DNA from 4 places in the Exiguobacterium sp. s128 genome. Region 2 is predicted to be linked to each of the others. Evidence: riboswitches for the same ligand, from Rfam matches in the RefSeq annotation. Region 2 holds a riboswitch; each other region holds the start of a gene.

Region 1 (7,922 bases), on a different contig from region 2:
CTTCGAGCAACGATACACGTACACGTTTGTCCGTGAGCTGAAAGGAGGCTCGTTACGGGAATGGCCGAACAGTCATATCTCCGAAAAAGAGATCCGTCAGTGGAATCTTGAGCATGGGATGGAAGTCCGTGTACAAATCAGCCATCAAGATCACCGCCGGACGTCACTGGAAGTGCTCGCCGTCATCGCAACCGATCAAATGAAGACGCTTGAGGAACGAATTGTCTTCGAGAAATGTATCGTCAAGAATCACGGTATCATCGAGTCGACAGTCGAAGGACCGTTGAAGGATGAGACGGGGAAACCGTTTTATTACGCAACACCGGTGGAAGACATGCGATTCTTTCAATTGAAGGAAGGACAACTCGTCGATCTTGTCATGTGGAAAGGTCATCCGGAAACGCTGACGATTGTTTGGAAGTATGCCTTTCAATATGAAGAACCGATCGTCCAGCCGTTGAGCTCGTCACAGGATACGAAACGAGCAGGTTCAACCACCGAAGTGATCGTGACACCAGAATCAAAGAAATCTACCGGTCGTTACGCCAAACAAATGAAACGAAAACCAAACATCAAAAAAGCACGACAAGTCCGTCAGATCCGTGAAAAAAAGCAACAATCGATTGCGCCACTCGTCACGACTTCTTTACCGGGACAACCAATCGACTTCATCGATAAGAAGCCACTTGATTTTGCATCTTTTGAAGGAATGCGTCTCGTCATCGTCGGGAATGAACAACAGGCGCCCGTCTACCGGACCTTTTTCGCCGAGACAGGAATCGAATTGATTCATCTTGCGGGAGACGCCCAGTCGGCTAAGAAAATCGCCAGCCTGGCTAAAAAGACCGATGCCATCGTCGTTATCACGAGTCGTGTCTCCCATGCTGCGTCAGCACATGTCATTGCGCAAGCGAAAAAATATAATATTCCGTTTGCGATGGAACGACTGGACGGTCGCCGTTCACTTTATACGGCCTGTCAGCGTCAGCTTGAGAAAGCCCGCCTGAATCAGTTAAAAACAGGGAAATCCTGAAAATAACTGAAACTCCTTGTGCGATTAGCCGTAAATAGGAGTAGAACTTATTTTGAGGAGGATCTCCATGATAAAAGAATTAAAATTATCCGCACGTGAGGCACTCAGTGGACGTTGGGTCTTCATGGCACTTATGTTTTTACTGTTTCTTATCATTCAAATGATTCCAACTGCCTTTTCTTCTGATCCTAACGAAGACTTTCAGTTCATCGATTTGATTGGATTTGTGCTAAGCATACTTCTCCTACCGCTTGCGATCGGTTGGGCATGGCTCGCAATGTCTGTCTCCCGTAAAGAAGACGCAAAAATCGTTGATTTATTCGAACCGTATAAAATTTTCTTGAAAGCAGTTGGTCTTTCAATTGTTCAAGGTATTCTTCTTGGATTGTGGTTCTTACTGTTAATCGTTCCCGGAATCATCAAGTCGTTTTCGTATCTGTTGACGTTCTACATCCTACGCGACGAGCCGTCGATTGGAATTTTGGATGCGATCACCCGTTCACGCCAAATGATGGATGGCCATAAGATGGAAGCCTTTATGCTCGTCCTCTCATTCATTGGTTGGTTCCTGCTCGGCTTGATCACCATCGGAATTGCCTTCCTCTGGGTTGGACCTTATTTCAGCGTCACGCTTGCGAAGTTTTATGATCGGATCCGCGGCGAGGTAGCACCCATCGAGGAATCAACGTTTGTTGCCCCATATTAAGACAACGAGGATGAGAGCCCAGCTCTCGTCCTTTTTTATCGCTGTTTTTAATTCCGATTGGAAAACAGGGTTTAATGGTTGCTTTACTCTGCTAAAAAGTGTACGATAATTCCAATAATTCTTATCAAGAGAAGTCGAGGGAATGGCCCGAAGACACTTCAGCAACCCCGCAAGCAGCGGAAGGTGCTACTTCCTAAAGGAATCTTTTCCTTTACAGATAAGAGCAGACACGATCAATCCGTCGCTCTTTTCGATTTTCGAGAAGAGCGACTTTTTTAATGAGGGGGACATAGCGGATGGAGTATGGATTTTGGTTGCCGATTTTTGGAGGATGGTTACGGAATGTCGAGGACGAACAGATGCCGGCGACATTCGATTATGCGAAACAGGTCGCACAAACGGCTGAACGAATCGGTTTTTCGACGACGCTGATTGCGGAGTTGAATTTAAATGATATTAAAGGACTTGAAGCACCAAGCTTAGAAGCCTGGACGACGGCAGCGGCGATTGCCGCAACGACGGAACGACTGGAAATCATGACGGCCGTCCGCCCGGGGTTCCATAATCCGGCGACGACGGCGAAGATGGCAGCGAACATCGATCAACTCAGCAACGGACGATTTACGCTAAACGTCGTCTCGGCCTGGTGGGAAGAAGAGGCCCGGCAATACAACGGCATTTTTACGGCCCATGATGAACGGTACGCTCGGACCAAAGAATTCGTCACGATCATGAAAGGGTTATGGGCAGACGCCTCACCATATAGCTTCGATGGCAACTACTATACGCTCGAGCAGACACAACTGCATCCGAAGCCGGTTCAACGACCGGGCATCAAGCTGTATGCCGGTGGAGAAAGCGAAGCCGGAAAACAAACCATCGTCGAACAGTGTGATGCCTATGTTATGCATGGGGGAACGGTTGAGGAAGTGACCGTCAAGATTGAGGATATGAAAACGCGTCGACATGCAACAGGGCAACCACCGCTTGAAAGTTTTGGCCTTGCTGCCTACATCATCTGCCGGGATACAGAAGAAGAAGCGGTTCAAGAATGGCAACGGATCACGGACGTCAAAGAAGACAGTGCCGGTTACGTCGGCTACGACGACTTTGTCAGTAAATCGCAACTCGAGCAACAGGTAAAACGGAATGATTATTCGGTCTCAAACCGCGGACTCCGTCCGGATTTAATCGGGACACCGGAACAGATTGCCGAGCGGATTCTCGCCTTTGAAGAAGTCGGTGTCACATTGTTGTTGTTACAATTTTCACCGCAACTTGAAGAAATGGAACGCTTCGCACGCGACGTCATGCCGCTTGTCGAGGAAAAACGAAAGGTAGGTCAAACCAAATGACAAAAATTCATATCTTACACGAAAATCAGGAATGGACGGATCATCTGATTAAACGACTCGAGGAACTGGAGTTGCCGTATGAACAGTGGCATCTCGACGAAGGGCAAGTCCCGCTTGATGAAGTCCCGCCGGAAGGCGTTTTCTACAGCCGAATGAGTGCGTCGTCGCACACGCGTGGCCACCGTTACGCACCGGAATTGACGGAAGGAGTGCTCGCTTGGCTTGAAGAACATGACCGGACCGTCTTCAACGGAACGCGTGCCCTACGTCTGGAAGTCAGTAAAATCAATCAGTATACGGCGCTTCGAAAAGCCGGTATCCGGGTCCCGAAAACAACGGCTGCCGTCGGTCGCGATCAAATCGTTGAAGCGGCAAAAAATATTGGTGTGTCCTCGTTTATCACGAAACACAACCGTGCCGGAAAAGGACTCGGCGTCCAGCTGTTCCATTCGATTGAAGCGCTCGAGACGTATCTCGATGGTCCGACCTTTGATGAGCCGGTCGATGGCATCACGCTGATTCAAGAATATATTCAAGCGCCGGAACCGTATATCACGCGTTGTGAATTCGTCGGCGGAAAATTCGTTTACGCCGTCCAAGTCGATACATCAGAAGGCTTTGAACTGTGCCCGGCGGATGCGTGTGTGATCGATGACTTGTTCTGCCCGGTCGGGGAAGAAGCACCGCAAACTCCGATGAAGTTTAAAGTCGTCGACGGATTTAATGATCCGATCATTCAAAAGTATGAAGCATTCCTGCAAGCGAACCAAATCGCGGTCGCCGGGATCGAGTTCATCAAGGATGCAGACGGAACGATTTATACGTATGACGTCAATACGAATACGAACTACAACTCGGATGCGGAAGCGGCTGCCGGTAAGTTCGGCATGTTGGAACTCGCGAAGTTCCTTGGGCATGCGTTAGAGCGTCAAACTGTAAAATAAGAACCATTCACCGATTGAAATGAGCCAAATACCCTGTATGTGACGTAGTCTGAAGTTAGAACTACACACATCAGGGTATTTTTTAATAAAAGGAGGTGTTGGGATGGTGACGTGGCACGAAGAAAAAATCCTCGACGTTCCGATCGAGGAAGCCTGGCATATCTTTGATCACGATCGGTTGCAACGCCTGATTCCGGGTGTCGTCCAGCACGAGGTGATTGAGCGGAAACCGGGTGTCGTCGGTTCGACGTACCGGCAAACGTATATGCAGGGGAACCGCCTCGAGACATACATCGTGACGGATCTTGCCTATACAAATCAACCGGACTTCAAGCAAAATACGATTGGCTTTACCCTCGCTAAGATTTTTAAGCTCGAGATGACGTTTACGTTAAAGCGGCTTGACGAAACAAGTTGTCAGCTGATTTATACCGGGAAAAACGAAGGGGCTAATTTTGTTGGACGAAGTCTGCTGTCGCTTGGAGGCGAACGGGAGACGGAAAAAATCGTTCAAGGATTACTCCGGCGTGTGGAAGAAGAGGCCGGTCAGTTGCGTGCGTGATCAACAAAGAATCATTCTTTCACGCGAGACACAAGCCACCTCCCTTCATTCCTTTTAATCGAGAGACACCCTCATTTTTGAGTCAGCCTCTTTCGTTGTCTTAACGATGAGAATACGATTTCTGACCTGTCGGCAGACCAGACAAGTAACCGACACCACCTGTTTTTTGAATGCCAATTCCTTCTTGCATCGCTTGTTCCAGTTTCTTCGGATCAACGGCTGTGATCTGCTTCCCGTTTAACCCTTCACCCGGATGTTGGTAGTTACTGAGCAGGTAGCTGTATCCACCGACACGGTCAAGTGACCGGAGTCCTGTTGCTTCAGCACCGACCGGGACGGACAGAATCCGTGAGAGTTTTTTCGTCTTCAAATTATACGCCCAGACGAAGTTATTCGTATGCAACGAGCTGTCTTCACCGATGAAAAGTGTGTTTGATGTTGCCGAATAGGCCAGATTATCCGGATTTGCGACGAGATTCGGGTTCGCCGTATTGCCGTACGCATCCGGCTTCGCTAAATCCTCACCGATGACGAGTGCCTGCATGTTCGTTGGCACATAACGGCTGTCGATTCCTTTGGCACGCCCGAGATCGATTTCAAAGGTCGCACCGGATTCGCGTTTCTCAAGCTGAATATCGTCTTGAACGGCACCGTCTTGTTTTTCCGTACTGCCGGAAACATACGAAAGAGCGATATAGGCTTTTTTGTCCTCAGCGTTGACGGTGATGCCTTCCATCTTGTTGAACTCAGACGTTGCTCCGAGCAACGCACCGTAACGACGCGATTCGAGGAAAGCCGCTTCTTTTTCCTTGCCTGGTTTTAACTTCAGATACTCGACCTTTTTGCTGGCAGCTGTCTTGACTGCTTTAAAGCCAGGTGCTGGAGCATCAGCCGTCTCAAAGATGTCACTAAACTTAGTTCCTTTATCGATTAAACGTTTCACTTCTTTATCGGATGCATGTCCGAGCTTGATCCATTCGAGATCCCCGGCGCCGCCTTCTGTCGCCTTTGTTTGATTGAATTTAGCCGCGTACAGTGTTCCTTGTGAGAAGTCTTTCTTTTTATCAGCGACGTACATGAACATCATCGTATTGTTGCCGTCATCGCCGAAGATGGCCGTTTTTTGGTCCGGCAGAATCTGCATCATCTCGTGTGAGAAACGACCAGTACTGTAGTGTTTGACGACCGACGATTTTCCTTTGCGGTCCACCGAAATTTCCGGCGTGAAGCCATAGAAATAAGGGTTCGCTTTTTCTTTTGTTCCGAAGTAACGTTCAGCAAAGGCGTTAACTTCTTTATAGGCAGAAGATGTCGGATCCGACTCGAAAGCCCGTGCGTCCGGTTCGTATTCTTCTGAGCCAAGGTGCGTGCCCCACGGCGTCGTCGAACCGTTACATGGTGTCCAAAGACCGTTGACGTTCTTGAAGTCGATTTTACTCGCTTTCTTGACCGCAAGTTTCCCGGTCTTTTTATCCTGTACGACTTCTGTCAATGTCATCGAAGCGGGCAGTCCCTTGACCTCATTTCCGGCGTTATCGATTGAATCGTACTCGAAGTGGGAGACCATGTACTTTTTACCATGGACTTCAAGCAAACTGTTTGAATCCGGTGCATCCGAGACGAAGGCTTCCGGCTTGTCCGGGACGCTCCGGTCGATGATCGGATCGCCGTTGACATCGATTGGTGTTCCGGCGGCAATCATCGCACCTTTATTTTCGACGATCTTATCTTGTGATAAGAACAATTGGTTGTAGTTCAGTGGCTTGATTTCTGTTTTACCGTTTTGATACGTGACTTTAACCTTAGCTTCCGTATACGTTTTGACCATTTGATTGACTGTGCTTGGTGCATCCATCGATAGAAACTCAACTTTCTTGATATCGCGTGCTGCACGGGATGTATGGGCATCAGCGAATGTTGGAATCAGACTCGATGACAGGACAGCTGCGGATAGACCGACGATCAGTGTTCGTTTCATAGTGATTTCCCTCCAAGTTGTTTGTTGTCTTGCTACTTTCTCATTTAATCAGTTGATTATGAAGAGGATGTAAACATAACAGGACAGTTGTATTTCACTTGGTTAAGTTTCTATTTACAAGAGATGACGAGATCTTTGCTTTCAAAGTAGCATAGGTACGTGACGTTTTCTCCAATGATTTACTTCAGTTTACAAAAAAGAGACCCGATCCGCTAGGACAGGTCTCTGTTCACTGATTAGTTCGTTGCGTACAACGTAGTTAATTGCTGTTGAACGGATTCGTTGTTGAGGTATTCATCATACGTCGTTTCTTTGTCGACGATACCGTTTGGCGTCAATTCGATGATCCGATTCGCGATGGTTTCGACGAACTGATGGTCATGCGAGCTGAACAGCATCGCACCTTTATAAGTGATCAACCCATCGTTGAGTGCCGTGATGGATTCAAGATCCAAGTGATTCGTCGGATCATCCAAGACGAGAACGTTTGAACCGCTGAGCATCGCTTTCGATAACATACAACGGACTTTTTCTCCCCCGGATAAAACAGAAGCTTTTTTCATGACTTCTTCGCCTGAGAAGAGCATCCGGCCGAGGAAACCACGGAGGAACGTGTCGCTCTCATCGGCTGGTGAATACTGGCGTAACCAGTCGAGGATCGTTTTGTCTGATCCTTCGAAGAAAGCAGAGTTATCTTTTGGCAAGTACGATTGTGACGTCGTGACGCCCCATTTAAATGTCCCGCTGTCTGCTTCGACTTCACCCATGAGGATTTTAAAGAGTGTCGTGATTGCAATGTCATTTTGGCTGATAAAGACGACTTTATCTGTTTTGTTTAATGAGAAACGGACATTGTCGAGGACTTTGACACCATCGATCGTCTTCGAGATACCATCGACGATCAACAGATCATTTCCGATTTCACGTTCCGGCGTAAAACCGACGAACGGATAACGGCGTGACGATGGACGGATATCATCGAGTGTGATCTTATCGAGCAACTTCTTCCGTGATGTCGCTTGTTTCGCTTTTGAGGCGTTCGAGCTGAAACGGGCGATGAAGGCTTGAAGTTCTTTGATTTTTTCTTCTTTTTTCTTGTTTTGGTCGCCGGCCATACGTGAAGCAAGCTGACTTGATTCGTACCAGAAATCATAGTTTCCGATATACAGTTGGATTTTCCCGTAGTCGAGATCGGCCATATGCGTACAAACGTTGTTGAGGAAGTGACGGTCGTGGGAAATGACGATGACCGTATTTTCAAACCCGATTAAGAACTCTTCAAGCCATTTGACGGCTTTCAAGTCAAGACCGTTGGTAGGCTCATCGAGCAACAGGATGTCTGGT
Region 2 (7,922 bases):
GTGTGACGGATCCAGATGTTACTTCGTAAGTCGGGTGACCCATTAGTGCAGAAGCGAGTGTTGATTTACCAGTCCCGTTTGGTCCCATGACCGCGTGGATTTCGCCGCCTTTGATTTCTAAGTTGACGCCTTTCAAGATTTCTTTGCCGTCGATTGCAACGTGTAGATCTTCAATCTTTAAGTGTGAAGCCTTCATATAGAATCCCTCCATCTATTCATTTCGTGTCTGACGATTCAGTTCACGAGAGTTACTAATTTAGTATCATTCTAATCTTAATGAATCATACCACATTATTCAAGCGTCATCGCTCATGGTTTTTTCTCAAAATGGAGCCCTTCAGTGAGAATGACTTCAAAGTGAGACGACTTCTTTCTCTTCTTCCGGTTTCAATTGACGATGAACCCGCTGTGACAGTAGGAGCAGTGGTATTCCGAGAACTGTCAAGAGGGCTAAGACGCCAAAAATCGGCAGGGGACGTTCTGCTCCAAAATAAAGTAATAATTGTCCGCCGACGACCGGTCCGACCGATTGACCGATCGACGTCAACCCCATCGCGCCGAAGTAACTTCCCCGTAATTCCGGTTTCGCAAAGCTGTCCGTCAAAATGTCGGTCATCGTAAACATCATCACCTCTCCGCACGTGAAGATAAACATCGCGCCAATCATCAACCAAACCGTTCCGGCGGTTCCCATGACGAATAATCCAACGGCGACGGTCGCAATTCCGACCGTGATCGAAACAAGCGGTGACGTTTTGACACCAAACTTCATGATCGGGTACTGAACGACAAGCACCGTGATCGCATTGATCGTGATCAACAAAGCAAACAAACTCGTCCCACCGGATAATAACGTCGTTGTCGTCAAAAATTGTGGTAACGTCGAGTTAAACTGGCTGTAACCGAAGACACCGAAGATAATCCCTGCTAACGCAAACGTAAACGCCACATCGGTTTTCAAAAGACGAATCGTCGCTCCAAATGATACTTTTTTCCCACCATGACTCTCCGTGATTGGATGCCGCTTAAACAAAATGAAGATGGCGAGTCCATATCCGAGATAAACAGCTGCTGTTATATAGAAAGTAACCGCCGTATTTCCTGCACTGAGCAGCAAGGCAATTCCCGGTCCGATCGCCGCCGCGATGTTGATGCACGTATAACGAATGTTAAAGACAAACAACCGGTTTTCTTCATCCGTCGTATCGCTGATCAAGGCGCGAGCAGATGGTTCAAAAATCGACCGGAAAATCCCGTTTAACGCACTTAAGATGAAAAATGCCCAAAACGTCTCGACTTGCGCCAGTCCGATAAAGACGAGGACGAAACCAAATGTTCCGCTCAGCATCATCGTCCGCCGTCCATACCGGTCGGATAACGTTCCCCCGACAAAACTCATGACGAGACTCGCGATGGCTGAAATACTGAGAATCCAACCGACATCAACTGGACTGAACTTCAAGACGACGGATAAATAAATCGCAAAAAACGGCATCGTGATGAATGTCCCGAGCCGGGCGAAAAATGTCCCGAGCAACACCCCGACCGTCAAGGGATGAAGCTGTTTCAAACGTTGCATAAAAATCCCCCTTCCACAAAAAAATAATGCATCCTTCCATTATATAGGAAGAATGCATTAATCGAGCAGATTATTTACTGACTGGGACGACTGCCCCTTTGTATTCTTTCGTGATCCAGTCTTGTGTTTCTTTTTCATGCAAGATGTCGACTAAATCTTGGACTTTCTTTTCGTTCTCGTCCCCTTCACGTGTCACGATCAAGTTGACGTATGGTGAATCTTGTCCCTCTAAAGCAATCGCATCTTTTAATGGATTGAGTCCGTTGTCAATCGCATAGTTCGTGTTGATGAGGACTGCATCCCCTTCATTGTTTTTGTAAGCTTGCGGGAGAAGTGCTGCTTCGATATCTGCTTTGAACTTCAGTTTTTTAGGGTTTTCAACAACATCTTTGACTTCTGCGTCTGATGTTTTCCCGTCTGCTAGTTTGATGAGTCCTTCGTTTTGGAGCAATGTCAAGATTCGACCATGGTCCGCAACAGATGAACTCATTAAGATTTGTGCGCCGTTTGGCAAGTCACTCAATTTTTTATATTTTTTAGAGTAGACGCCGATTGGCTCGATATGAATCCCGCCTGCGCTCGCAAATTTATACGCTTTGTTTTCAGCCATCTGTGATTTCAAGTATGGTTCGTGCTGGAAATAGTTCGCATCGAGTTCTTTTTCAGCTAACGTTTTGTTTGGTAACACATAGTCGTTGAATTTTTTGATTTCTAACTTGTAGCCTTTTGCTTCATACTCTTTTTTGACATGCTCTAAGATTTCAGCATGCGGGACACTTGAAGCGCCGATGACGAGTGTTTTTTCATCGCCTGACGATGATCCCTCACCACATGCTGCAAGGCTGATTGCTAAAACGGAGACAGAGGCTGTCCCGACAAATTTTTTCCAAAGTTTCATGAATGATTCCTCCAGTTATAGTTAAGTTTTTTTATCGTTTGTCGATTTTTTTAACAAGTACGTCGCCAATGATCTGAATGATGAAGACGATGACGAGAATCAATAATGTCGCAACGACAATGATGTCGTTTTGAGTACGTTGGAACCCATCGATGAAGGCCAAGTTACCGAGTCCCCCACCACCCACTACTCCGGCCATTGCTGTGTAACCGACGAGGGCGACGAGTGTCACTGTGATACCAGAGACGATCGCAGGTAATGCTTCTGGAATGAGTACCTTATAAATGATTTGGAGTTTTGTTGCCCCCATCGATTCGGCTGCCTCAATGACTCCTTTATCGACTTCACGCAAGGCAAGTTCGACCATCCGTCCGTAAAACGGCGCAGCCCCGATAATCAAAGCCGGGATCGCTGCGGTTGATCCGATAATTGAACCGGTCACGAGTTTTGTCACCGGGAACAATAGGATGATCAAAATGATGAACGGAATCGACCGGAAGATATTGACGAAGAAACTGAGAATCCCGTAAAACGTCCGATTCTTAAACAAGAGTTCCTCGTTGGTCGCATACAACAGCAAACCGATCAACAGTCCGGCGACAAACGTCACGATTCCGGCGACACCTGTCATATACAACGTATTCACCGTTTGTTGCCCCATTACTAACCAATCTACATTTTCAAACCACTTGCTCATCGATGATCGACCTCCACTTCAACGTCACTCGCTTGAAGTTTGGCGATGACCGCTTGTGTTTCCTGTTCTGCCCCGATCAACTGAATGAACAGCGTCCCGAGTGCCCCGTCCTGCGTTTGTCCGACGTTCCCGCCAATGATATTAAATAATAAGGTCGAATCTTTCATGACTTCGGCAAGAATCGGGCTCTCAGCAGTCGAACCGACAAACGTCAACTGAACGATTTTCCCGGTCGGATACCGTTCCCGCAATTTCGTAAACGTCAATTCGTTTTCTGCTGAAGACGTCAACTGTTTGACGAACTCTTTTGTCATCGCCTGTTTTGGATGACGGAACACTTCGGCGACCGGTCCTTGTTCGACGATTTTCCCGGCTTCCATGACGGCGACCCGGTTACAGATTTTTTGAATGACGTGCATCTCGTGCGTGATCAAGACAATCGTCAGTTTCAGTTTTTTGTTGATATCGACGAGCAACTCTAAGATCGAATCCGTCGTTTTCGGATCAAGCGCACTTGTCGCTTCGTCACATAATAAGACGTCCGGGTTAGAAGCCAGTGCCCGGGCAATCCCGACCCGTTGTTTTTGACCACCCGATAGTTGCGACGGGTAAGCGCCTTCTCGTCCGTCGAGTCCAACAAGTTGAATCAGCTCGGCGACCCGTTCTTTACGGCGTGCTTTCGGATAACCACCGAGTTCGAGTGGGAACATGATGTTTTCTTCAACCGTCCGCGACCACAGCAGGTTAAAGTGCTGGAAGACCATCGAGACGTTTTTGCGGACGCCGCGTAATTCTTTTGGACGTAACGTCGTCATTTCGACTCCGTCGATTTGAATCGAGCCACTCGTCGGAGTTTCTAACATATTCAGCAATCGGATCAAGGTGGACTTCCCTGCTCCCGAATAACCGATTATTCCAAAAATTTCACCGCGCTCGATTGTTAAGTCGACATTGACGACGGCTTCAACCGATCCGCGCTTCGAGCGATAAATCTTTCCTACATCCTGTAAGCGAATCAATACTGTCCCTCCTAAACGTAAAAAAAGTGCGCACGTTTTAGAGCAAACGCGCGCACTTTTTCAGTACACAAAACCATTTGCTCTCATCTTGCAGACATTCGTCTGCTGGAATTAGCACCACTTCGGAATAAATTCCGCGGTTGCCGGGTTTCATCGGGCCAGTCCCTCCACCACTCTCGATAAGAGTTATCGGTATTTAGTTATTTTTAATATAATCTGAATATTAGCAGGGCTTATTTTGCTTGTCAAACAGTTTTTTCTGAAACTGGTTTTAACAGACTGAAAGCACGTGCTAAATCTTCTTTTAAGTCCTCTGCATCTTCCAGTCCGACCGAAATCCGGACGAGTCCGTCCGTGATGCCGAGCTCAGCGCGACGTTCTGCTGGAATCGAGGCATGTGTCATCCGTGCCGGAACGGAAATCAAACTTTCGACTGCGCCGAGACTCTCGGCAAGCGTAAAGAAGTGTGTCGCTTCGACGAGTTTCTCCGCGTTTTCCGCTGATCCGACATCAAAGCTGATCATGCCGCCAAAACCAGTCGCCTGTTTTTGTTGTGTCGCGTGACCCGGATGTGACGCGAGTCCCGGGTAGAAGATGTTTGAGACGACATGTTGGTCCTGTAAGAACTGAACGAGATCATGTGACGTTTCTTCGATCGCATCCATCCGGATACCAAGCGTCCGTAAACCACGGACAAGCAAGAAGCTGTCTTGTGGTCCAAGGATGCCGCCAGTCGAGTTTTGAATGAAGTGAAGATCTTCACCAAGTGCATCGCTGTTGACGACGACGAGTCCAGCGACGACGTCTGAGTGACCGCCGATGTATTTTGTTGCACTGTGCAAGACGATGTCTGCGCCGAGTGCAAGTGGTTGTTGCAAGTAAGGTGTCGCAAACGTGTTGTCGACGACGAGTTTCAAGTTATTGCGTTTCGCAATGTCCGCGACAGCTGTAATGTCCGTGACTTTCAACAACGGGTTCGTCGGTGTTTCGACGTACAGCATTTTCGTGTTGTCTTGAACCGCAGCTTCCGTCGCGGCAAGATCCGTCGTGTCGACGAATGTCACATGAATGTTGAACTTCGGTAAGACACGTTGCATCAAGCGGAACGTTCCACCGTAGACGTCATCGGTCATGACGATATGATCGCCTGACTCAAGCAGGTTGAAAACAGCATGAATCGCTGCCATTCCTGATCCAAACGCAAAACCACGTACGCCGCCTTCAAGATCCGCAATCAATCGTTCGATGCTTGTCCGTGTCGGGTTCGCTGTCCGTGAATACTCATAGCCTTCTTTTAACTGACCGATCTTCTCTTGTTTATACGTACTTGTTTGATAAATCGGAGGTGTAACGGCACCTGTTGCTCGATCGACACCTGTTCCCCCATGAATCAATGCTGTCTTTTTACGCATGTGTCTCGTCCACCTTTTCAAAGATTTGTTGGCTTAAATACCGTTCGGCACTGTCTGCGAAGACGGTGACGATGGTACTGCCGGGAAAACGATTTGCAATATCAAGCGCTGCTGCGAGTGCCGCGCCGGCTGAACTGCCGACGAGCAACCCTTCACGAGCCGCCAGTTCATGGACTTTTGTGAAGGCATCGTGATCAGAAATCGTATGAATTTCATCTACTAAGTCGCGGGATACAAGACTTGGCCATTTGGCCGTCCCGATACCTTCCGTCTTATGCGGTCCGGCCGGTCCTCCGTTGAGGACCGAGCCTTCCGGTTCGACGATGGCACCTTTTGTCCCGAGACGTTCTTTTAAGAATGCCGCTGTTCCGGCAAACGTTCCACCTGACCCGCATCCGGCGACGAACCAATCGATATGATCGAGTTCCGCCATCAGCTCAGGACCAAGTGTCCGCTGATACGTGACCGGATTTTCTTCGTTTTCGAATTGAAGCGGGACATAACTGTTTGGAATCGTTTGTCCCAGTTCTTTTGCTTTATCAATCGCGCCTTGCATATCGAGTTCAGTCGGTGTGTTGACGACAGTCGCGCCGAGTGCCCGCATCAACGTCTGTTTCTCCTGACTGAATTTTTCAGGAACGACACAAATGACTTGTAAGTCATATTTTTTAGCGGCGAGCGCCAAACCGATGCCGGTGTTGCCGGCAGTCGGTTCGATGATCGTTCCGCCTCGTGTCACGTGTCCCTGTTCGATCGCCGCATCAACGAGTTGAATGCCCAGGCGGTCTTTGACGCTGCCCCCAGGGTTCATCCATTCGAGCTTCGCCAAAATCCGCGTACCAGCAGGCAAATCGAATGAAGTAATCTCGTAAAGCGGCGTATTTCCGACGAGGTCCCGGACTGACTTCGCGATCATCCGAAGACGATGTCCCATTCATCACGACCGGCAAGCATTTTCTCGGCATAGTGCTTCGCTCCTTTAAGGTCGTGGGCGCTTGCGAATCCACATTGGACTTCGTTTTGCGCTGGAATTTCTTCTGCTTCTAAGACGTCTTGAAGTGTCTTCTCGACGAGTTCACTCATTTTTTCGACCGAATCGAAGTTCATCATCGCCATGTAGAAACCTGTTTGGCATCCCATTGGCGAAACATCGATGACATCGTCTGAATAGTTACGGATGTTTTCCGCGAGTAAGTGTTCAAGCGTATGCATCGCACGCATCGGCATTTGCTCGACGTTTGGTTGTGTGAAGCGGATGTCGTATTTGACGACTTGATCGACCTTACCGTCTTTATAACCGGCGACGCGGATATATGGTGCTTTGACTTTCGTATGGTCCAAGTTAAAACTTTCTACGTTCATTTTTTTGAGTGTCATGATTTATTCCCCCATTTTCTCGGCTTCTACGAGCCAGACGAAGTGATTGTATTGTGTGAATGTCACGTCGAATCCACGTGACGCAAAAATATCTTCCATGACTGGAATCAGTGGATAAAACTCCCGTTCCAAGTCTTCTGCCAAACCGTTGAACCCTTGTGCTTTTGCTTCTGCGATCGTCTGCAAACGTGCTTCTTCCGATACGAACATCGTGTCGGCATAGACGATTTTTCCGTCGTGCGGCAAAATTTCCGCCATCAAATCAACGGCTTCTCCCTTTTCCTCATCCGTCAGATGATGAAACGCATAGGTCGAAACAAAACTTTTCGCATGATCTGCCGTAAAGGACAGGAAGTGTCCATCCTGCACAGGTAACGTTGGAATCTTATTGATGAGGATTTCCCGCATCTCCGGGCTCGGTTCCACCGCCAAAACGTTTTGGTGCCGCTCGAGCAATCGCTGGGTCAGGTTCCCTGTTCCCGCCCCGAATTCGACGACCGGTGAGATCGCTTTTGTTGCCACTGTATCTAATATTTCTTCATAACGACGAAAGACTTCTTTGTACTCCGGATCGTGCCCCGTCACTGTGTCGTCGTATGTTGACGCCCACTCTGTAAATACATCCATAAAACGTACTGTCATGCCTGTTCGTCCTCCGTATCTCTTTTTTAATTCCGACTAATCGGATATGAATTAAAGTAATTTACCTTAATCGAATTGTAGCAGGGAGCATTCTGCTTGGCAAGGCGACTGCTTGAAAATCTTTCGAAAACAAAAAAAAGGCGCTGCCGGTAAACCGGCAACACGAATAATGTGGTTAGAAATGCCACGAAGGAAAACCCAGCTCTGATACGAACTTCTTCGTTCGTCGCATCAGAGGACGGCGCCTTTTCGATACATAAGCCAAGCTGTCCTCACATCCAGATTACCTGTTCCAATC
Region 3 (7,922 bases), on a different contig from region 2:
CCTTTTTTCATCGTTCATCTCTCCCTTATCTTCTCTATGTTTTTTAGTGTCTGCGAATTTTTCGTGCCAACAGGTTGCCCATCGTCTGTAAACCTTGGACGAGGATGACGAGTATCCCGACCGTGATGAGCATGACGGTCGTATCAAACCGTTGGTAGCCGTAGGTGATCGCCAAGTCCCCGAGGCCTCCGCCGCCGATCGCACCGGCCATCGCCGACGCTCCGATCAAGCCGATCGTCGCAATCGTCAAGTTCAGGACCAATGAACTGAGTGCTTCCGGCAATAAGAAACGGAAAATCGTCTGCAACGGTGTCGCTCCCATTGCCTTTGCTGCCTCGAGGACCCCCGTGTCGACTTCAAGCAACGAACTTTCGATCAATCGGGCGATGTACGGCGCCGCATAAAAGACGAGTGGAACGATTGCCGCCTGTGTCCCGATCGATGAACCGACAATCAGACGGGTCAACGGGATGATCGCGACGAGTAAGATGATGAACGGCACCGACCGGAAGATATTGACGATACTGCTCAAGACGTTGAAGAACGGGACTTGTTCGAGCAACGCCCCTTTTCGTGTGACGACGAGCAAAATCCCAAGCGGTAAACCAATCAAGGTCGAAAAGAGTAATGACAGACCGACCATCGTCAAGGTCTGCAGGAAGGCGGTCCAAATATCCGTGTAGTTAACCAGCATCTGCGAGCACCTCCTCGACCGTGACTTGGGCTTCGTCGATGTATTGCAAGGCCCGGCTGATTTCTGCCGTTTCACCAATCAGTTCGACGAGCAGACTGCCAAACGGGATGTTTTGCAGTTCCGTGATACTCCCGTGCAGGATGTTAAGATCGATGTCAAACCGTTTTGCGACTTGTGACAACAGCGGTTGCCCGGTATGTGCTCCGAGAAAGTTGATCTTATAAATATGATGGTTGGCTTCACGTCGTTCGATCAACTGTTGAACGGACGCCGGAATTTCATCCTGCATGACGGACCGGACGAAGTTTTTCGCCGTCGCCGTCTGCGGGTTCGAGAAGACATCGAACACGGTACCCGACTCAATCAGCTTGCCGGCTTCGATGACGGCGACCCGGTCACAAATCTCCCGGATGACGCCCATCTCGTGTGTAATCAGTAAAATCGTGATGCCGTATTCCTCGTTGATCTGTTTCAGTAAACGCAGGATATGTTGTGTCGTCTGCGGATCAAGCGCCGATGTCGCTTCGTCACATAACAGAACCGACGGCTGGGTCGCGAGTGCCCGGGCGATTCCGACCCGTTGTTTCTGTCCACCCGACAACTGATCCGGATAATGATCGGCTTTATCGGCCAGGTCGACGAACGCGAGGAGTTCATGGACACGCCGATGGATTTCAGCCTTTTTGACACCTGTCAGGACAAGTGGTTTCGCGACGTTCGCAAAGACGGTATTCGAATCCAGCAAGTTGAAATGTTGAAAAATCATCCCGATCTGTTGCTTGGCTTCGCGGAGTTGTTTTGCCGAGAGGCTCGTCAATTCTTGCCCATCGACTGTCACGCTGCCGGATGTTGGACGTTCGAGAAGGTTGACACAGCGTAACAACGAACTTTTTCCGGCCCCACTAAATCCGATGACCCCGAAGATTTCACCTTTTTTAATTTCAAGATCGACACCGTCTAGTGCAGCGATTGACTGATCTTGTGTCTGATAGATTTTTTTTACATTTTTGAATGTAATCACCACGTTTCCCCCCTTAAAAATACAAAAAGGCCTCTTCTTAAGAAACAAGAAGAGACCTGGATCCGCACAAAGGCAGAATCCACTCGACTCATCTCTCAGACAACTGTCTGATGGAATTGGCACAGTGCTCATAATGAGTCTGTTGCCGAGGTTTCGTAGGGCCAGTCCCTCCACCTCTCTGGATAAGTGTTGCAGTATGAAATTCATATGTGTGTTGTTTCGAATCAAGCTTATGTCGTAAAACTAATTTTTACATTACAGGTATATCTTTTAAAGGTCAACCATATTTTCAAAAATAAACCATATGACCCATATCGATTGAGATCCTGGGTTGTGCGTCATCATAGAAGCGTTCCGGATAGCGGTCAAAGACGAATTGACAACTCTTTCGCGTCAGTGCTATTATCTTCACAATGATTAATCCGACAATTCCTATACGATATATCAAGAGTGGACGAGAGAACTGGCTCTAGGACTCCACGGCAACCTGCAATTCGCAAGGTGCTCCGACCAGCAAAGCAACCGCTTTGGATGATACATACGAGAAACTCGTTTGCCGTCCAAAGCCAAACGAGTTTTTTTATTTTTGAAATGGAGGACACCTTGATGAGTATGCTTTATCCTGTTTTACCAGGGGCTGATGCCTTTTTATTAGAACGTGGATCCGTCGGGATTCTGTTGTGTCATGGTTTTAACGCAACACCACAAAGTGTTCGTGCTGTAGGCGAACGCTTCGCAGAACATGGTTTCACCGTCCATGCACCTCGCTTAGCGGGTCACGGAACCGACCTCCGTGACTTTGCCGCTTCGACTGCTGAAGACTGGAAACAAAGTGTCCGCGAAGGATTTGACCTGTTAGCCAAACAGTGTCCATCCATCTTCATCGTCGGTCAATCGATGGGGGCGACGCTCGCCTTAGCACTCGCCACCGAAGGATTGCCGGTCGATGGCATCATCACGATCAACGCAGCCCTGTCCGTCCCAGCGTACGAAGCGTTATCGTTCGATGATTGTCCGGACCAACTGCCTGAAAGCGCCCCCGATATCAAACGTCCGGCTTTTGAAATCATTTATGATTTCGTCCCGACCACGTGTGCAGCAGAACTGTTACGCTTGATCCGGGACACGGTTCCCGACTTACCTACACTTCAAATTCCCACCCTTATTTTATATTCTGTGGAAGATCACGTCGTCCCATCCAGTTGCTCCGATTACCTGCACCGGACAATCAGCTCTGTCGACAAACGTACGTATTGTCTGCTCAATTCGTATCATGTCGCGACGCTCGATTACGATCAAGAGGCAATTGTGGAGGAGACGATCCGATTCGTCGAACAGTTCAGCCGGTTGACCGAGACGGGTTGAACGTTCAGCTAACAAAAAAACAAAGCTAACAGTCCTGTCAGCTTTGTTGCGCTATCCTTTTTAAGAAAGGATTAGTTTTGTTGTTGTTTTTTCCACTCTTGTAACGGTTGGGGTTTACCCGGCACTTGATGACAATGACGGCAACGTGGTTCATAAGACTCAGAAGCACCGACTAAGATGATCGGATCATGATAGTTTGCCGGTTGACCGTCAATCAGGCGTTGGGTCCGCGAAGCCGGATCACCACACGATAAACAAATCGCCTGCAATTTCGTCACGAACTCGGCGCGGGCGAGCAACTCTGGCATCTTCCCGAACGGTTCCGCCCGGAAATCCTGATCGAGCCCCGCACAAATGACGCGTTTGCCGTCTTGCGCAAGCGCCTCGATGACGGAGACGATCTCATCGTCAAAAAACTGAACCTCATCAATTGCAACAACTTGCGTCTCTTCTGCTACCGCCACGTACACGTCACGGCTCGTCGCCATCGGAATCGCGATGACAGAATTGCCACCATGCGACACGACATGTTCTTCGTGGTAGCGGTCATCAATCGCCGGTTTAAAGACCTGGACCGGTAACTTGCCGTACTGTGCCCGTCGGACACGACGGATCAACTCTTCTGATTTTCCGGAAAACATACTCCCGCAAATCACTTCGATCCAACCATATTGATTGATCACATGCATCATCGAAAACACCGTCCTCTAAATTAGTCACTTTAACGAGTATAGCCCGAATCTAAATTGAGAAAAAGAGTTGACTTCTCAAAATCAAAAACCTATTTCCGATTTCCCTCATTCTTCATCTTGTCATTTCAACTGGTATCTCTTTCCTGTACAATAAAAGAGAAGTTTCTTTGAAGGAAGGTGACTCCGATTCATCACATGCTACATGAAGTCCTCCATCAATATGGAGCGTTCGGACTCGCCGTTCTACTCGCTGGTGGTATCGTTGGTTTACCTGTTCCTGATGAGACGTTACTCGTCATGTCTGGTTTTTGGATGCATCGCGGTGATTTACCTCTGATCGGAACGATTCTCGCAGCCTATGCCGGGAGTTGTATCGGTATGACGATCAGCTATTTGTTAGGTCTGAAACTTGGTATGCCGTTGCTGCACCGGGTTGCCCCTAAATTACGAATTTCCGAAAAACATATCTTTCAAGCAGAGGCCGGATTTTTACGTTATGGAAAATCCGTTTTGATCATCGGCTATTACATACCCGGATTACGTCAGCTGTCTGCTTTTTTCGCCGGTGTCTCGAAGATGCCGTTTCAAGTTTTCGCGACCTATGCCTACACAGGCGCCTTGATCTGGATCAGTCTCTTTTTAGGAGCTGGTTATTTTCTGGGTCGTCACTTTTCTTTCGGTTTGCTGGTTGCACATTTTGCGAACAACCCGGATATGTTGCCGTACCTCGTTGGGGCTGCTGGAGCAATCGGTCTGTCCTTTGTGCTTAAAACCTATCTCGCTTACCGTGCTCAATTCAGCCTATACAAAAACAGCCTGCTCCAGTGATGGAGACAGGCTGTTTTTGTATACAGAAGTCGCAATTACTTGCGGCCGTATTTTTTGTTGAAGCGATCGACACGACCGTCTGCAGCGTTGAACTTTTGACGACCAGTGTAGAATGGGTGCGAGTCCGAAGACACATCCACGCGGATGAGTGGGTACTCGTTTCCATCTTCCCAAGTGATTGTCTCGTTCGAAGAACGTGTAGAACCAGTCAAGAATTTGTACTCAGTAGTTGAATCCATAAACACAACTTTGTTGTATTTTGGGTGAATTCCTTGTTTCATGGTTGTTTTCTCTCCTTCCGCCCTGGTTCATTTGCTGAGCCAGAGTAAGTTACCTTCCTATACTAAACGATTTTTTGACGACCCGCAATACCTATTTTCATGTCGTTGTGTCTGTTTTCGTCACACGCGGTTTGACAGGTGCGCGTCGGACCGGTTTCTTCTTTTCTTTGTTCAGTTCCACAAAAAATTCTTCATTGTTTTTTGTGTCACGAATCTTCCGTAAGAAGCTGTCAACAAACTCGTTTGATTCGTTCATCGTCCGACGAATCGTCCACAAGGCATCGAGTTGATCTTGCGGTAACAACAACTCTTCTTTCCGTGTTCCGGATTTCCGAATATCGATGGCCGGGAAAATCCGACGCTCGGATAGTTTCCGGTCTAGATGAAGTTCCATGTTACCGGTCCCTTTAAACTCTTCATAGATGACATCATCCATGCGTGAGCCCGTCTCGACGAGCGCGGTCGCAAGAATCGTCAAACTGCCACCATGCTCAATGTTACGCGCGGCACCGAAAAAGCGTTTTGGTTTATGGAAAGCAGCAGGATCGATCCCACCTGATAACGTCCGACCGCTTTGCGGGACGGTTAAGTTATAGGCGCGCGTCAAACGTGTGATGGAGTCCATTAAGATGACGACGTCCTTTTTATGTTCCACAAGACGCATCGCTCGTTCAAGTACGAGCTCTGAAATCCGAACGTGATTATCCGGTGTTTCGTCAAACGTCGAACTGACGACGTCTGCTCCCGGTACGGACCGTTCGATGTCCGTCACTTCTTCCGGTCTTTCATCAATTAAAAGAACAATCAGCTCGACGTCCGGATGATTGACTTGAATCGAATTGGCGATTTCCTTCAATAGAGATGTCTTACCTGCCTTAGGCGGCGCGACAATCAATCCCCGTTGTCCGAATCCAACCGGCGCAATCATATCCATGACACGAACGGACAGATGACGTGGTTCAGTTTCGAGTCGCATCAGACGATCCGGATAGATCGGTGTCAATGCCGGGAAAAATAACCGATTTCGTGCCGTATCCGGTGCTTCTCCATTAACGGCTTCCACACTTAAAAGACCTTGGAACCGCTCATTTTCTTTTGGCGGACGAACTTTTCCGGTCACGACGTCTCCATTACGGAGGTTAAAACGGCGAATTTGTGAGGCGGCAATGTAGATGTCTTCAGAGGATTGCGAATAGTTGATAGGACGAAGGAAGCCGAAGCCACCATCATTTTGCATCTGTGGGTTACCGGGGATGACTTCTAATACCCCTTCGAGGAAATAAAGACCTGTCGATTCCGCTTGCGCTTTCAGAATCTTGAACATCAATTCACGTTTACGGGCTTCTCGGTACTGTGGCACATTTTTTGCTTTTGCGATTTCATATAAGTCTTTTAATGTCAGGTTACTCAATTGAGCAAGTGTATAGGAACGTTCTGGTTTGTCGGTTTTTTCAGTTGGCATATGCATTCACCTATTCTTCATATAAATTCAGTTGCAAAGATCTCGCTGTTTATTTTACAAGTGTAGCTTAATAATTTCTTCGTGCATTAAAGGTATCACATTTGCACCTCTTTCGTCGTGATTTAAAGAATGGGAATTTCTTCTTTGTAATATTCGAGCATATTATTGCAGTTATGTTACAAAAACGTCATGTTTTGTAGCGGAACTGAAAAAACGTTTTCATGTCTCCGCATGCTAAGATAATCGTGCAGAGAAAAACTTACACAGTTGTAAGGCAAACTGCTTAAACAAACACTTAATGAGATTGATCATATAACCCGGTTTTCAAAACTACTTTAAAATGACATGGAGGATTTCACATATGAAACGTTTTCTAGCATCGGTCGCGGCAGCAGCATTAGTGGTTTCAGGATTTGCATCAGTGGGAACAGGTAAAGTTGAGGCAGCTTCGACAGTAACGAAAGTCAAGATCACAGATAGCGGATTACGCGTTCGTACAGCTCCTTCTACAAAAGCAAGCATCGTCGGTAAAGTAAACGCAGGCCAATCATTTACATACAAAGGTAAATCAGGCAGCTGGACAAAAATTTCATACGGCGGAAAAACACGTTATGTGTCTACGCAGTACACGAAAACATACAAAGCTTCTACTGCAACAGCTAAAAAATCAACGACTTCTTCATCAACACGTACACGCCTTCTAAGCGAAGCTGCTAAACATAAAGGAACTCCTTATGTTTGGGGCGGAACAACGACTCGTGGATTTGACTGCTCTGGCTTCACAAGCTATGTCTATAAAAAAGCAACAGGTAAAACATTACCACGTACGTCTTCTTCACAATACGCATCGTCTAAAAAAGTCAGTGTTTCTAGCGTACAACCAGGAGATCTTGTCTTCTTCTCACACGGTAACGGCATCCAGCACGTCGGAATGGCAACAAACAAAACAAGTATGGTCAACTCGGAAACGGGTGGCGTTAAATACTCAAGCTTCAAATCAGGTTACTGGGGTTCACGCCTTGTCGGCGCGGGTTCATACCTATAATTCAAATGACCAAGCGGTTGAGCATCGGCTCAATCGCTTTTTTTCTACACAAAAAGGAGGATTTGATCATGAATGTATTGATTACCGGAGCTTCCGCCGGAATTGGGCGGGAACTGGCTTATCTCCACGCAAAACAAGGACACCACCTGTTACTTGTCGGACGAAACGTCGAACAGCTGTTTGAAACCAAACACTTCGTCGAACAACGCGGTGGTTCGGCAACAGTTTTTCCATATGACATTGGTCAAACACTTCACATCCAAGCCTTGTTACGTGCTACCGAACACCTCCAAATCGATATCTTGATCAACAATGCAGGATTTGGGCTTTACGGTGAATTTCTCGAAACGGATCTCTCGCGTGAATTGAACATGATCGATGTTAATATTCGTGCGCTGACGTATCTCACTAAAATGTTCGCCCAGCGGATGACAATACAAGGTGGAGGTCGCATCATTCAGATTGCTTCAACGTCCTCTTTTCATGGTGGTCCTTTGATGACTGTCTATTATGCGACAAAAGCCTACGTGCTCA
Region 4 (7,922 bases), on a different contig from region 2:
GTTTGAAGAATTTCTTCTGTAAACAACGGATACGTATATTGAATTTGATAGTTTTGTTGCCGTTCCGCGTCATCCAGGTAAGACACCTTTTGGTTTTCCGGATCGATCAACAGATTTTGTCGTTGCTCATCCACCCTCAACCGGACATTGTCACCGTTGTACGGCACAAAGGGAAGTTCGCGAGATAACTCGAAGGTCGCCCGTTCTTGTCGCGTCTCGACTTCGTCACCGAAATTCGAGAAAAATCCTCGTGAATCAATTTCCGGTTCTGATTTGGATAACACCCAGCCTTTTCCGGTATAGATGTCTTTTGTCTCGACCCGCCAGTAACGACTGCCTTCGCTTTCGACTTGGAACACTTCCCGGTCGTCCATCTGAAACGGACCGCCCAACTGTTCGTCATTGTTGCCGTACCCTACTTTTTGAATCGCACTCGACGATGTCCCTTCACCTTCAAATCCGTCTGTCCAGTCATACCAACTATCCTGCCATGTCGCGGTGATGACGGGACTTTGAACGGCCGCCACCACGGTGGCTCCGATGATCAATAACGCACTCAGCGGTCGGACGTAAGATGCGGTTGGTCGCTCACTGACCTCTGTTGCATATAACAGCAGCATGGCAAGGACAATCGGATAAAGGATAAACTGTTCACCCGAATAGTCGGTCCACGTATCACAATAGGCAATGAAACCAATCACACCAAGGGCAAGACCAAACACGAACCCACGATTCGGAAAGGTCCGTCGTGCAAGATACCCGATCAGAAAACTGATCAGTCCGATCGAGAAGGCAAAGGCCGCTCGCCCCGGAAGTTCACCATTGATGACTCGATTGATGTCCCTTGCGATTTCACGAAACAGATTCCACGGTGCTTCGCCCGGGATCAAGATGAAATAAAAAGAGATGAGTAACGCCAGCAGACTCCCAAGTAAAAACCAACTTCGGCGGACATGTGATAACAAAAGCGGCGTCAGCAAGAGCGGAAGAAACGGGACGACACTTTCGAACGTCGTCAACTCAAGCAGCGGTGGCATGAAACTGGCGAACAGGAGACCGGCAAGTAAATTCCAGATCAATCTTCGTATCATTGATCGCCCCTCCTCTCTGGTGTGTAGACATGAACGGTCGCTTCCTGCCGGACTTTCGAAATCCATATTTCATTGTTGGATTCGAGGTCAGGTGTGATGAAGAGGACGTTTCCGTTTAGTCGGAGCGCTTTCGAAGAGTATTCCCACGACTCGATGAACGACCGTGTCCGACTCGGTTGAGCCGTCATCAGATAATGGGTCAGTTTCGCGCCTTCGAGTGGTAAGGATAACGACTGGACACCATGTCCGACCAAATGAATCCGGTAATTCAAGCGCCGTTTGTTGAGTTGATCCGTCGCGGCAGCCAGCATCGAGATGCTGCGTTCAAAATCATCATCACTGACGGTTCCTTCATCAAACACAATCGTCGTCTCCCGTTCCTGTTCCCGTTCAAACGTTTTTGTCATCAATCCTTGACGTTTTGCGGTCGCTTTCCAATCAATCTGATTCATCCGGTCCCCGCTGACGTATTCTCTTACGCCGACGACGGTAAACGATGACTGGCGTAAATCAAGCGAGACGGGTGAAATCCCACCGTCTCCCCGGTCGTCTTCATGTGGGAGTTGAACTGCTAAACGAGCGGGTTCAACCGCCAGATACGTCTCAACCGGATACAGTTTTTTACGCATGAACAACCCAAAGGGATCTCGAATCTCGATCACACAACCGGGAATTTGATACAGCCCACGGCGAATCGACGGAATCAGGTATTCAATGTGTTCGATTTTTCGGTAATGGGCCCGGAGCGGATGTCGAATGTCCAGTTGTTCTTCACTTAACTCCGCTGGAACGACCTCTTTGACCTCGACAGATCCGACAAGAAATGGAAACTTCCGCCGGACTTTGAGCGAGACCGGAATATCGGTCCCGGCAACCAACATTTTATTCGACACTTCACGCGTCGCAATCGCTTGTGTGACCGGCCAGATTAAAAATAACGTCCAATAGATCGTCAATCCTCCCATGACATACACTAACAAGGAAGCGACATTCCCACCGTCAATTCGGGCATAGACCCAGAGGGAGAGGACTGTGAACAGCAAGACGGCGTAACGCCAACCGATTTGCCATCGTGTCATAAAGACTCCACGTCTTGTTGAATCGGTACGGCGACTTCTTTTTTCACTTGTTCCAGGATACGCTCGGCTGTCTGCCCGTGATACCGGGCATCCGCTGTTAAGATCAGACGGTGTGAAAGGACGGGAGTCAATAATTCTTTGACATCATCCGGTAAGACGAATGATCGTCCTTCCATGTACGCCCACGCTTGCGCTACTTTCATCAAGGCAATCGATGAACGAGGACTTGCTCCAAGATACAGAGATCCGTGAGTTCGTGTCGCTTGTACGAGATGGACGATATATTTTTTAACGGGCTGGGAGACATGGACGTCCTTGACGGCTTCTTTCATCCGTAACAATTCATCCCGCGTGATGACAGACTGCAGTGTATCGATTGGTTCATCCCGTTCAAAGCGTGTCAGCAATTTCATCTCTTGTTGGAAGTCGGGATATCCCATCTTGACCTTGATCAAAAAGCGATCGAGTTGCGCTTCCGGAAGTGGATACGTGCCTTCGTGTTCAATCGGATTTTGGGTCGCCATGACAAAAAAGGGATTCGGTAACGTGTGAATTTCTCCATCTACCGTTACATTGGCTTCCGCCATCCCTTCGAGTAAGGCCGATTGCGTTTTCGGTGACGTCCGGTTGATTTCATCCGCCAGGACAATGTTTCCCATCAAAGGACCCGGTCGGTATTCGAACTGGCTCGTCTTTTGGTTATACATGGAAACTCCCGTCAAATCAGACGGCAGCAGGTCGGGTGTGAACTGAACACGTTTAAATGTCAAACCAATTGAACGGCTAAATGCACGGACGAGCATCGTTTTCCCGACACCTGGTACGTCTTCGAGCAAGACGTGCCCTCCGGCAAGTAACGCTGCTAAAGATTGTGTAATCACACCTTCTTTACCGATGATTACTTTTTCTACGTTGTCGATGATCGCTTGAATCTCCTTTGTATAGGTTCGCATTGTCTGGCCCCTTGCTATTTAGTAGTTGAATTTTCTGACTTCTTATATCATCTCATATCCATGTCTGCTTTTAAAGGCATAGGGGTAGCTGAATACGCACAAAAGGGGGGTCGCTGTTCGCGACTCCCCCTTCCTGCTTTCAGGAACGATCACATATCGTAAACCGTTCTTGCGCCGTGCAATTTGCACGTAAAACACGAATCACTTCGTGTCGATTGTCATGTTGCATCCGTCAAGTCCGGTGATCCTCTTCTTTTCGAAGCGACATGCGATCGTTCCCTATACATTGATAATCATTCATGTGCATCACCATCCTTTCATATACTGAATATTACCGATTCTATTCTAAGTTAAACCTGTTTTTTTGATTATTTTTTTCGGAACTGGTGATACGTGTTGCAAACATCCGGCAATGACGTAAGTTAACACGCGATTCGACATCAATTAACACGAATCCCTGTTTGTTTTAAATCGTGTTTAATCCAAGCGTTTGTTCGATCGTTTCCACGGATGGTTGTTCGATGACCCCAAGTTCTGTGATGATTGCCGTGATCAATTCGTGTGGTGTCACGTCAAAAGCAGGATTGAAGACCGGTACACCTGCAGGCGCCGTCACTTGTCCGGCAAACTGCGTCACTTCCGTCGTTGCCCGCTCTTCGATTTCTATTTCGTCTCCCGACAAGCTCGTAAAATCAAAGGTCGACAGCGGTGCGGCGACATAAAACGGAATCCCGAAAGCACGGGCCAGTAACGCCAGTTGGAACGTGCCGATTTTGTTCGCCGTATCGCCGTTTCGCGTAATACGGTCAGCACCGACGATGATGGCAGTGATGTTCTTTTCTTTGATCGTATGGGCGACCATGTTGTCGGTAATTAATGTCACGTCAATCCCTGCTCGTTGCAGTTCCCATGTCGTCAAACGTGCCCCTTGCAGTAACGGACGGGTTTCCGACGCATAAACGGCGAGCGGAATCCCCTGTTCTTTCGCTAGATAAAACGGAGCAAGTGCCGTCCCGTAAGCCGCTGTCGCAATCGATCCGGCATTACAAATCGTCAGAATCCGGTCACCGGACTGGAACAATTCTAGCGCATGAATACCGATTTGCCGGGAGGTCTTGGCATCCGCCTCATAAAGCGCCAGTGCTTTTTGTTCCAGACGTTTCGGCAGTTCCGCAAGCGTCGTTGCCGAAACAATGAGTTGATTCAGTTCGTCAAGGACGTTTCGCAAATTGACGGCGGTCGGCCGGGTGGACAGTAATTGTGCCGACACCGTCAACAGTTCCTGTTTCACCTCGTCAAGCGGTCCTGTCGTCCGACGGAACGCTTCTTGGACCAGGATAAAACCACCAAATAAACTGATTGCCGGTGCCCCACGGACACGAAGTTGTTTAATGGCGTCAATCGCTTGCGCCAAGTCCTGGATCACTTCATACCGTTCTTCTTGCGGCAGACGGGTTTGGTCCAAAATCGTCACCGTCCCATTTTCATAGATGATGCTCTGAACGAATTGACTCATCGGCTGAGTTCCTCCGTTACGTCAAAGTTCCGCAGATCCGTAAACGTCTTGCATTCCGTCCGGCGTTTGATCAACGCAGCACCGAGGCGTAACGCATGGCGTTTCCGTTCGAGACGAACGGTCGGATCGGCAATCTGTTCCAAGTCCGCGACCAGTGCCAGTCCAATCGTCCGGCGGATCAATTCACATCCGGCAAATCCAAGCGCATCCTGTAAAATCGTACTGAGAACATCCTCGACGAGACCGTCCGCTGAACGGAACGGTTCCACCGCTTCCCGCTCCCACAACGCCTTGAACGTCGACGCAAACGTCAGCCAAAACGTATCGATGTCCTTGATCCGTTCCTCGCGCAACTGGTCATAGTTCGGATAAGCGGCAAAAAACAGATGCGCGATGAACTGACCAACATCAAACCCAAACGGTCCGTAAAACGCGAACTCGGGATCGATGACTTTCGTTTCATCGGCTGAAGCAAAAATACTTCCGGTATGTAAGTCGCCATGCAGCAAGGCATCACCTTTCGTGATGAAAAGTGCTTCGAGCTTCGCGACTTCCCGTTTCAGCTCCGCGTCGTTCCAGACCCGGTCGACTTCCGCTTCCAGTCCTGCTTCAATCGCATTCGTTTCCGCGTCATAAAACGGATCCGTGAAGATCAGTTTCTCCGTGATGTCGCACAGATCCGGATTGTAGTACTGACGGGCGATCTGTTTTTTCGCGACCGGGCCGAGGGCAAAATCCGACGTATAAAAGAGCGTCCGTGCCAAATACGAACCGATGTGTTCCGCGAGCAACGGATACTTCTCTCCCTCAAGCAATCCAGCCCGGACGATTGTCAGATGAGACAAGTCTTCCATCACCGTAAAGGCTTCTTCTTTGCTGGCATGATAAACACGCGGGACGAACGGAATCGCGACTTTCGCGAATTCTTTTAACGCTGACTGTTCGATCCATGCCCGCTCGAGCGACAGCGGCCAGCTTTCACCGACGACCTTCGCATACGGTAACGCTTGTTTTAAAATCAGGTGCTGGTCCCCCGCATGAATCCGAAAGACCAGGTTTAAATTGCCGTCCCCGATTTCTTCTGCCGTCACCGGTTCATTGCCGATCAGACCGAGTGTCCGAACCCGTTCGATGGCGTCCTGTACTGTAAATGCTTGATATCCCATTATGATTTCCCCCTTGATGATCACACGAAAAAACGCCCCTTTTCGTCAAAGAAAAGAGGCGCAGTAGAATACTCCGTCCTCTTATCTCTCAGACGAATGTCTGTTGGATGTAGCACCGTGCCGGATGGTCGGTTGCTGCGGCGTCTTCGGGCCAATTCCCTCTGCCAACTCACGATAAGAGTCATATGTAGTTGTCGTGTGATTTGATGTTGATTTGAATACTACGTGCGTTGCTGGTAGTCTGTCAATTCCAATTTTTAGTGAAACGGATTCAAAAACGGAATCGTCTATAGAAGAAGTATTTTCAAAAAAATAAATTTTCAAAAAATAGTTTGACAAGTCCGTCATCTCATGTAAAAATTGCAATTATATTTCACAATTTCATCCAATTCTTATCAAGAGCAGACGGAGGGACGAGCCCTACGATGTCGCAGCAACCGACCATTTGGCACGGTGCTAATTCTTGCAGCTAACACGCTGACAGATAAGAGTCCACGCGCAATTCTTCATGGTCTCTTGTCATTGACGAGGGACCATTTTTGTATTTTTTAACAAGGGAGAGACGACGATCATGGCGTACATTACCGCAACGTACCAACTCGGCGTGACCGATCAGTTACCAAAACGGGCAGAGCAAATCGCCCTCGGTCTGACGGTCGGCTCATGGACCGATTTGAATCATTTGGAACAACAACAGCTTGAATCCTTTAAAGGACAAGTCGTCCATACGGAAGAACACGACGGAAAAGGGTATGTCACAATCCGTTATCCGGAACACAACGTCTCACGAGACTTTTCGGCGATTTTGACGACCGTCTTCGGCAAGCTGTCGCTCGACGGTCAAATCAAACTGACGGATCTTCAGCTTCCCGCTACGTTCACACCGGATTTTCCCGGTGCTAAATTCGGCATCGAGGGCGTCCGTCAATTGATCCAAGTCCATGACCGCCCTCTGTTGATGAGCATATTTAAAGGCGTCATCGGACGGGACCTCGTTTTTTTACGGGAACAACTTGAAGCCCAGCTTGCCGGTGGGATTGATCTCGTCAAAGATGATGAAATCTTATACGACAATCCGTTGACACCGGCACTCGACCGGGCACGGATTGGACGAGAAGTTCTCCATGCACATTATGAACAGACCGGTAAACGGGCTCTTTATGCGATTACGTTGAGCGGTCCGGTCTTCCGCTTGAAAGAGCAGGCAAAACGTTTGATTGAAGCAGGTGCGACGGCCTTCCTGCTCAACACGTTTACATACGGACTCGATGTCCTGCGCGAGTTAGCTGCTGATCCGGACATTTCCGTTCCAATCTTTAATCACCCGGCCTTAAGCGGTGCCTTGATCGCAAGTCCTGATTACGGGATTTCCGCTCCCGTGTTACTCGGGACGTTACCGCGACTCGCTGGTGCCGACTTGACACTGTTCCCGTCGCCGTACGGGAACGTCGCCCTCGCCAAAGACTTGGCCCGCGGGATTGCGGTCGAAGCGACCCGAATCGGTAATACAAAAACGATTCTCCCGGTCCCGTCCGCCGGAATCCATCCCGGTCTCGTCGCCCAACTCGTTCATGATTTCGGCATCGATTCCGTCATCAATGCCGGAGGCGGCGTTCACGGTCATCCGCAAGGTGCCGCTGCCGGTGTCCTTGCATTCCGTCAGGCGCTCGACGCCGCACTGACCGGAGAATCGTTGACAAGTGCCGCAACGCGGCAGGAAGAATTACGGGTCGCCCTTGACGCTTGGGGGATCACGAAATGACGATCCGGATTTTATGTGACTTCGACGGCACGGTGACGGAACACGACAACATCATCGCGTTGATGAAAGAATTTGCTCCACCGGCAGCTTTTGAGCCGTTGAAAAAAGGTGTGCTCGACCGGTCCCTTTCGATCCAGTCCGGCGTCGGACAGATGTTTCGGCTGCTTCCGTCAGACCGGAAACAAGACTATGTTGATTTTTTGGAACAGCGGGCTGTCATTCGTCCCGGCTTTAAGACCTTACTCGCCTTTGCCAAATCGAACAGGATCGACTTTGCGATCGTCAGCGGCGGAATCGACTTTTTTGTCCAACCCATTCTTAAAGGATTACTGACAGATGAAGCGATTTATTGCAA

Evidence for each region. A riboswitch is a leader RNA that binds a small molecule or an ion and turns the genes downstream of it on or off. The one in region 2 is predicted to bind S-adenosylmethionine.
Region 1: another riboswitch for S-adenosylmethionine. It lies ahead of KNQ13_RS10040 (LLM class flavin-dependent oxidoreductase); the one in region 2 lies ahead of KNQ13_RS02405 (methionine ABC transporter ATP-binding protein).
Region 3: another riboswitch for S-adenosylmethionine. It lies ahead of KNQ13_RS11865 (methionine ABC transporter ATP-binding protein); the one in region 2 lies ahead of KNQ13_RS02405 (methionine ABC transporter ATP-binding protein).
Region 4: another riboswitch for S-adenosylmethionine. It lies ahead of mtnK (S-methyl-5-thioribose kinase); the one in region 2 lies ahead of KNQ13_RS02405 (methionine ABC transporter ATP-binding protein).

Annotation. Positions count from the first base shown of each region.
Region 1 covers NZ_JACSMT010000023.1:35,165-43,086, forward strand. Annotated here, with positions in the region: gene KNQ13_RS10030 (DUF2325 domain-containing protein) at 1-1,033, shown strand, start outside; gene KNQ13_RS10035 (DUF975 family protein) at 1,101-1,739, shown strand; SAM riboswitch class I at 1,858-1,963, shown strand; gene KNQ13_RS10040 (LLM class flavin-dependent oxidoreductase) at 2,036-3,094, shown strand; gene KNQ13_RS10045 (ATP-grasp domain-containing protein) at 3,091-4,038, shown strand; gene KNQ13_RS10050 (SRPBCC family protein) at 4,142-4,600, shown strand; gene KNQ13_RS10055 (PhoX family protein) at 4,701-6,578, opposite strand; gene KNQ13_RS10060 (ABC-F family ATP-binding cassette domain-containing protein) at 6,815-7,922, opposite strand, start outside.
Region 2 covers NZ_JACSMT010000003.1:100,950-108,871, forward strand. Annotated here, with positions in the region: gene sufC (Fe-S cluster assembly ATPase SufC) at 1-196, opposite strand, end outside; gene KNQ13_RS02390 (MDR family MFS transporter) at 353-1,579, opposite strand; gene KNQ13_RS02395 (MetQ/NlpA family ABC transporter substrate-binding protein) at 1,650-2,477, opposite strand; gene KNQ13_RS02400 (methionine ABC transporter permease) at 2,509-3,174, opposite strand; gene KNQ13_RS02405 (methionine ABC transporter ATP-binding protein) at 3,171-4,193, opposite strand; SAM riboswitch class I at 4,274-4,379, opposite strand; gene KNQ13_RS02410 (bifunctional cystathionine gamma-lyase/homocysteine desulfhydrase) at 4,439-5,605, opposite strand; gene KNQ13_RS02415 (PLP-dependent cysteine synthase family protein) at 5,598-6,521, opposite strand; gene KNQ13_RS02420 (S-ribosylhomocysteine lyase) at 6,518-6,982, opposite strand; gene KNQ13_RS02425 (class I SAM-dependent methyltransferase) at 6,986-7,624, opposite strand.
Region 3 covers NZ_JACSMT010000033.1:20,989-28,910, forward strand. Annotated here, with positions in the region: gene KNQ13_RS11855 (MetQ/NlpA family ABC transporter substrate-binding protein) at 1-11, opposite strand, end outside; gene KNQ13_RS11860 (methionine ABC transporter permease) at 44-694, opposite strand; gene KNQ13_RS11865 (methionine ABC transporter ATP-binding protein) at 684-1,715, opposite strand; SAM riboswitch class I at 1,801-1,904, opposite strand; SAM riboswitch class I at 2,154-2,256, shown strand; gene KNQ13_RS11870 (alpha/beta hydrolase) at 2,322-3,080, shown strand; gene KNQ13_RS11875 (thymidine kinase) at 3,152-3,772, opposite strand; gene KNQ13_RS11880 (DedA family protein) at 3,968-4,600, shown strand; gene KNQ13_RS11885 (type B 50S ribosomal protein L31) at 4,636-4,881, opposite strand; gene rho (transcription termination factor Rho) at 4,979-6,343, opposite strand; gene KNQ13_RS11895 (C40 family peptidase) at 6,705-7,388, shown strand; gene KNQ13_RS11900 (SDR family NAD(P)-dependent oxidoreductase) at 7,457-7,922, shown strand, end outside.
Region 4 covers NZ_JACSMT010000022.1:34,408-42,329, reverse strand. Annotated here, with positions in the region: gene KNQ13_RS09850 (transglutaminase TgpA family protein) at 1-1,091, opposite strand, end outside; gene KNQ13_RS09845 (DUF58 domain-containing protein) at 1,088-2,170, opposite strand; gene KNQ13_RS09840 (AAA family ATPase) at 2,167-3,123, opposite strand; gene mtnA (S-methyl-5-thioribose-1-phosphate isomerase) at 3,590-4,639, opposite strand; gene mtnK (S-methyl-5-thioribose kinase) at 4,636-5,805, opposite strand; SAM riboswitch class I at 5,884-5,986, opposite strand; SAM riboswitch class I at 6,195-6,296, shown strand; gene KNQ13_RS09825 (2,3-diketo-5-methylthiopentyl-1-phosphate enolase) at 6,377-7,567, shown strand; gene KNQ13_RS09820 (2-hydroxy-3-keto-5-methylthiopentenyl-1-phosphate phosphatase) at 7,564-7,922, shown strand, end outside.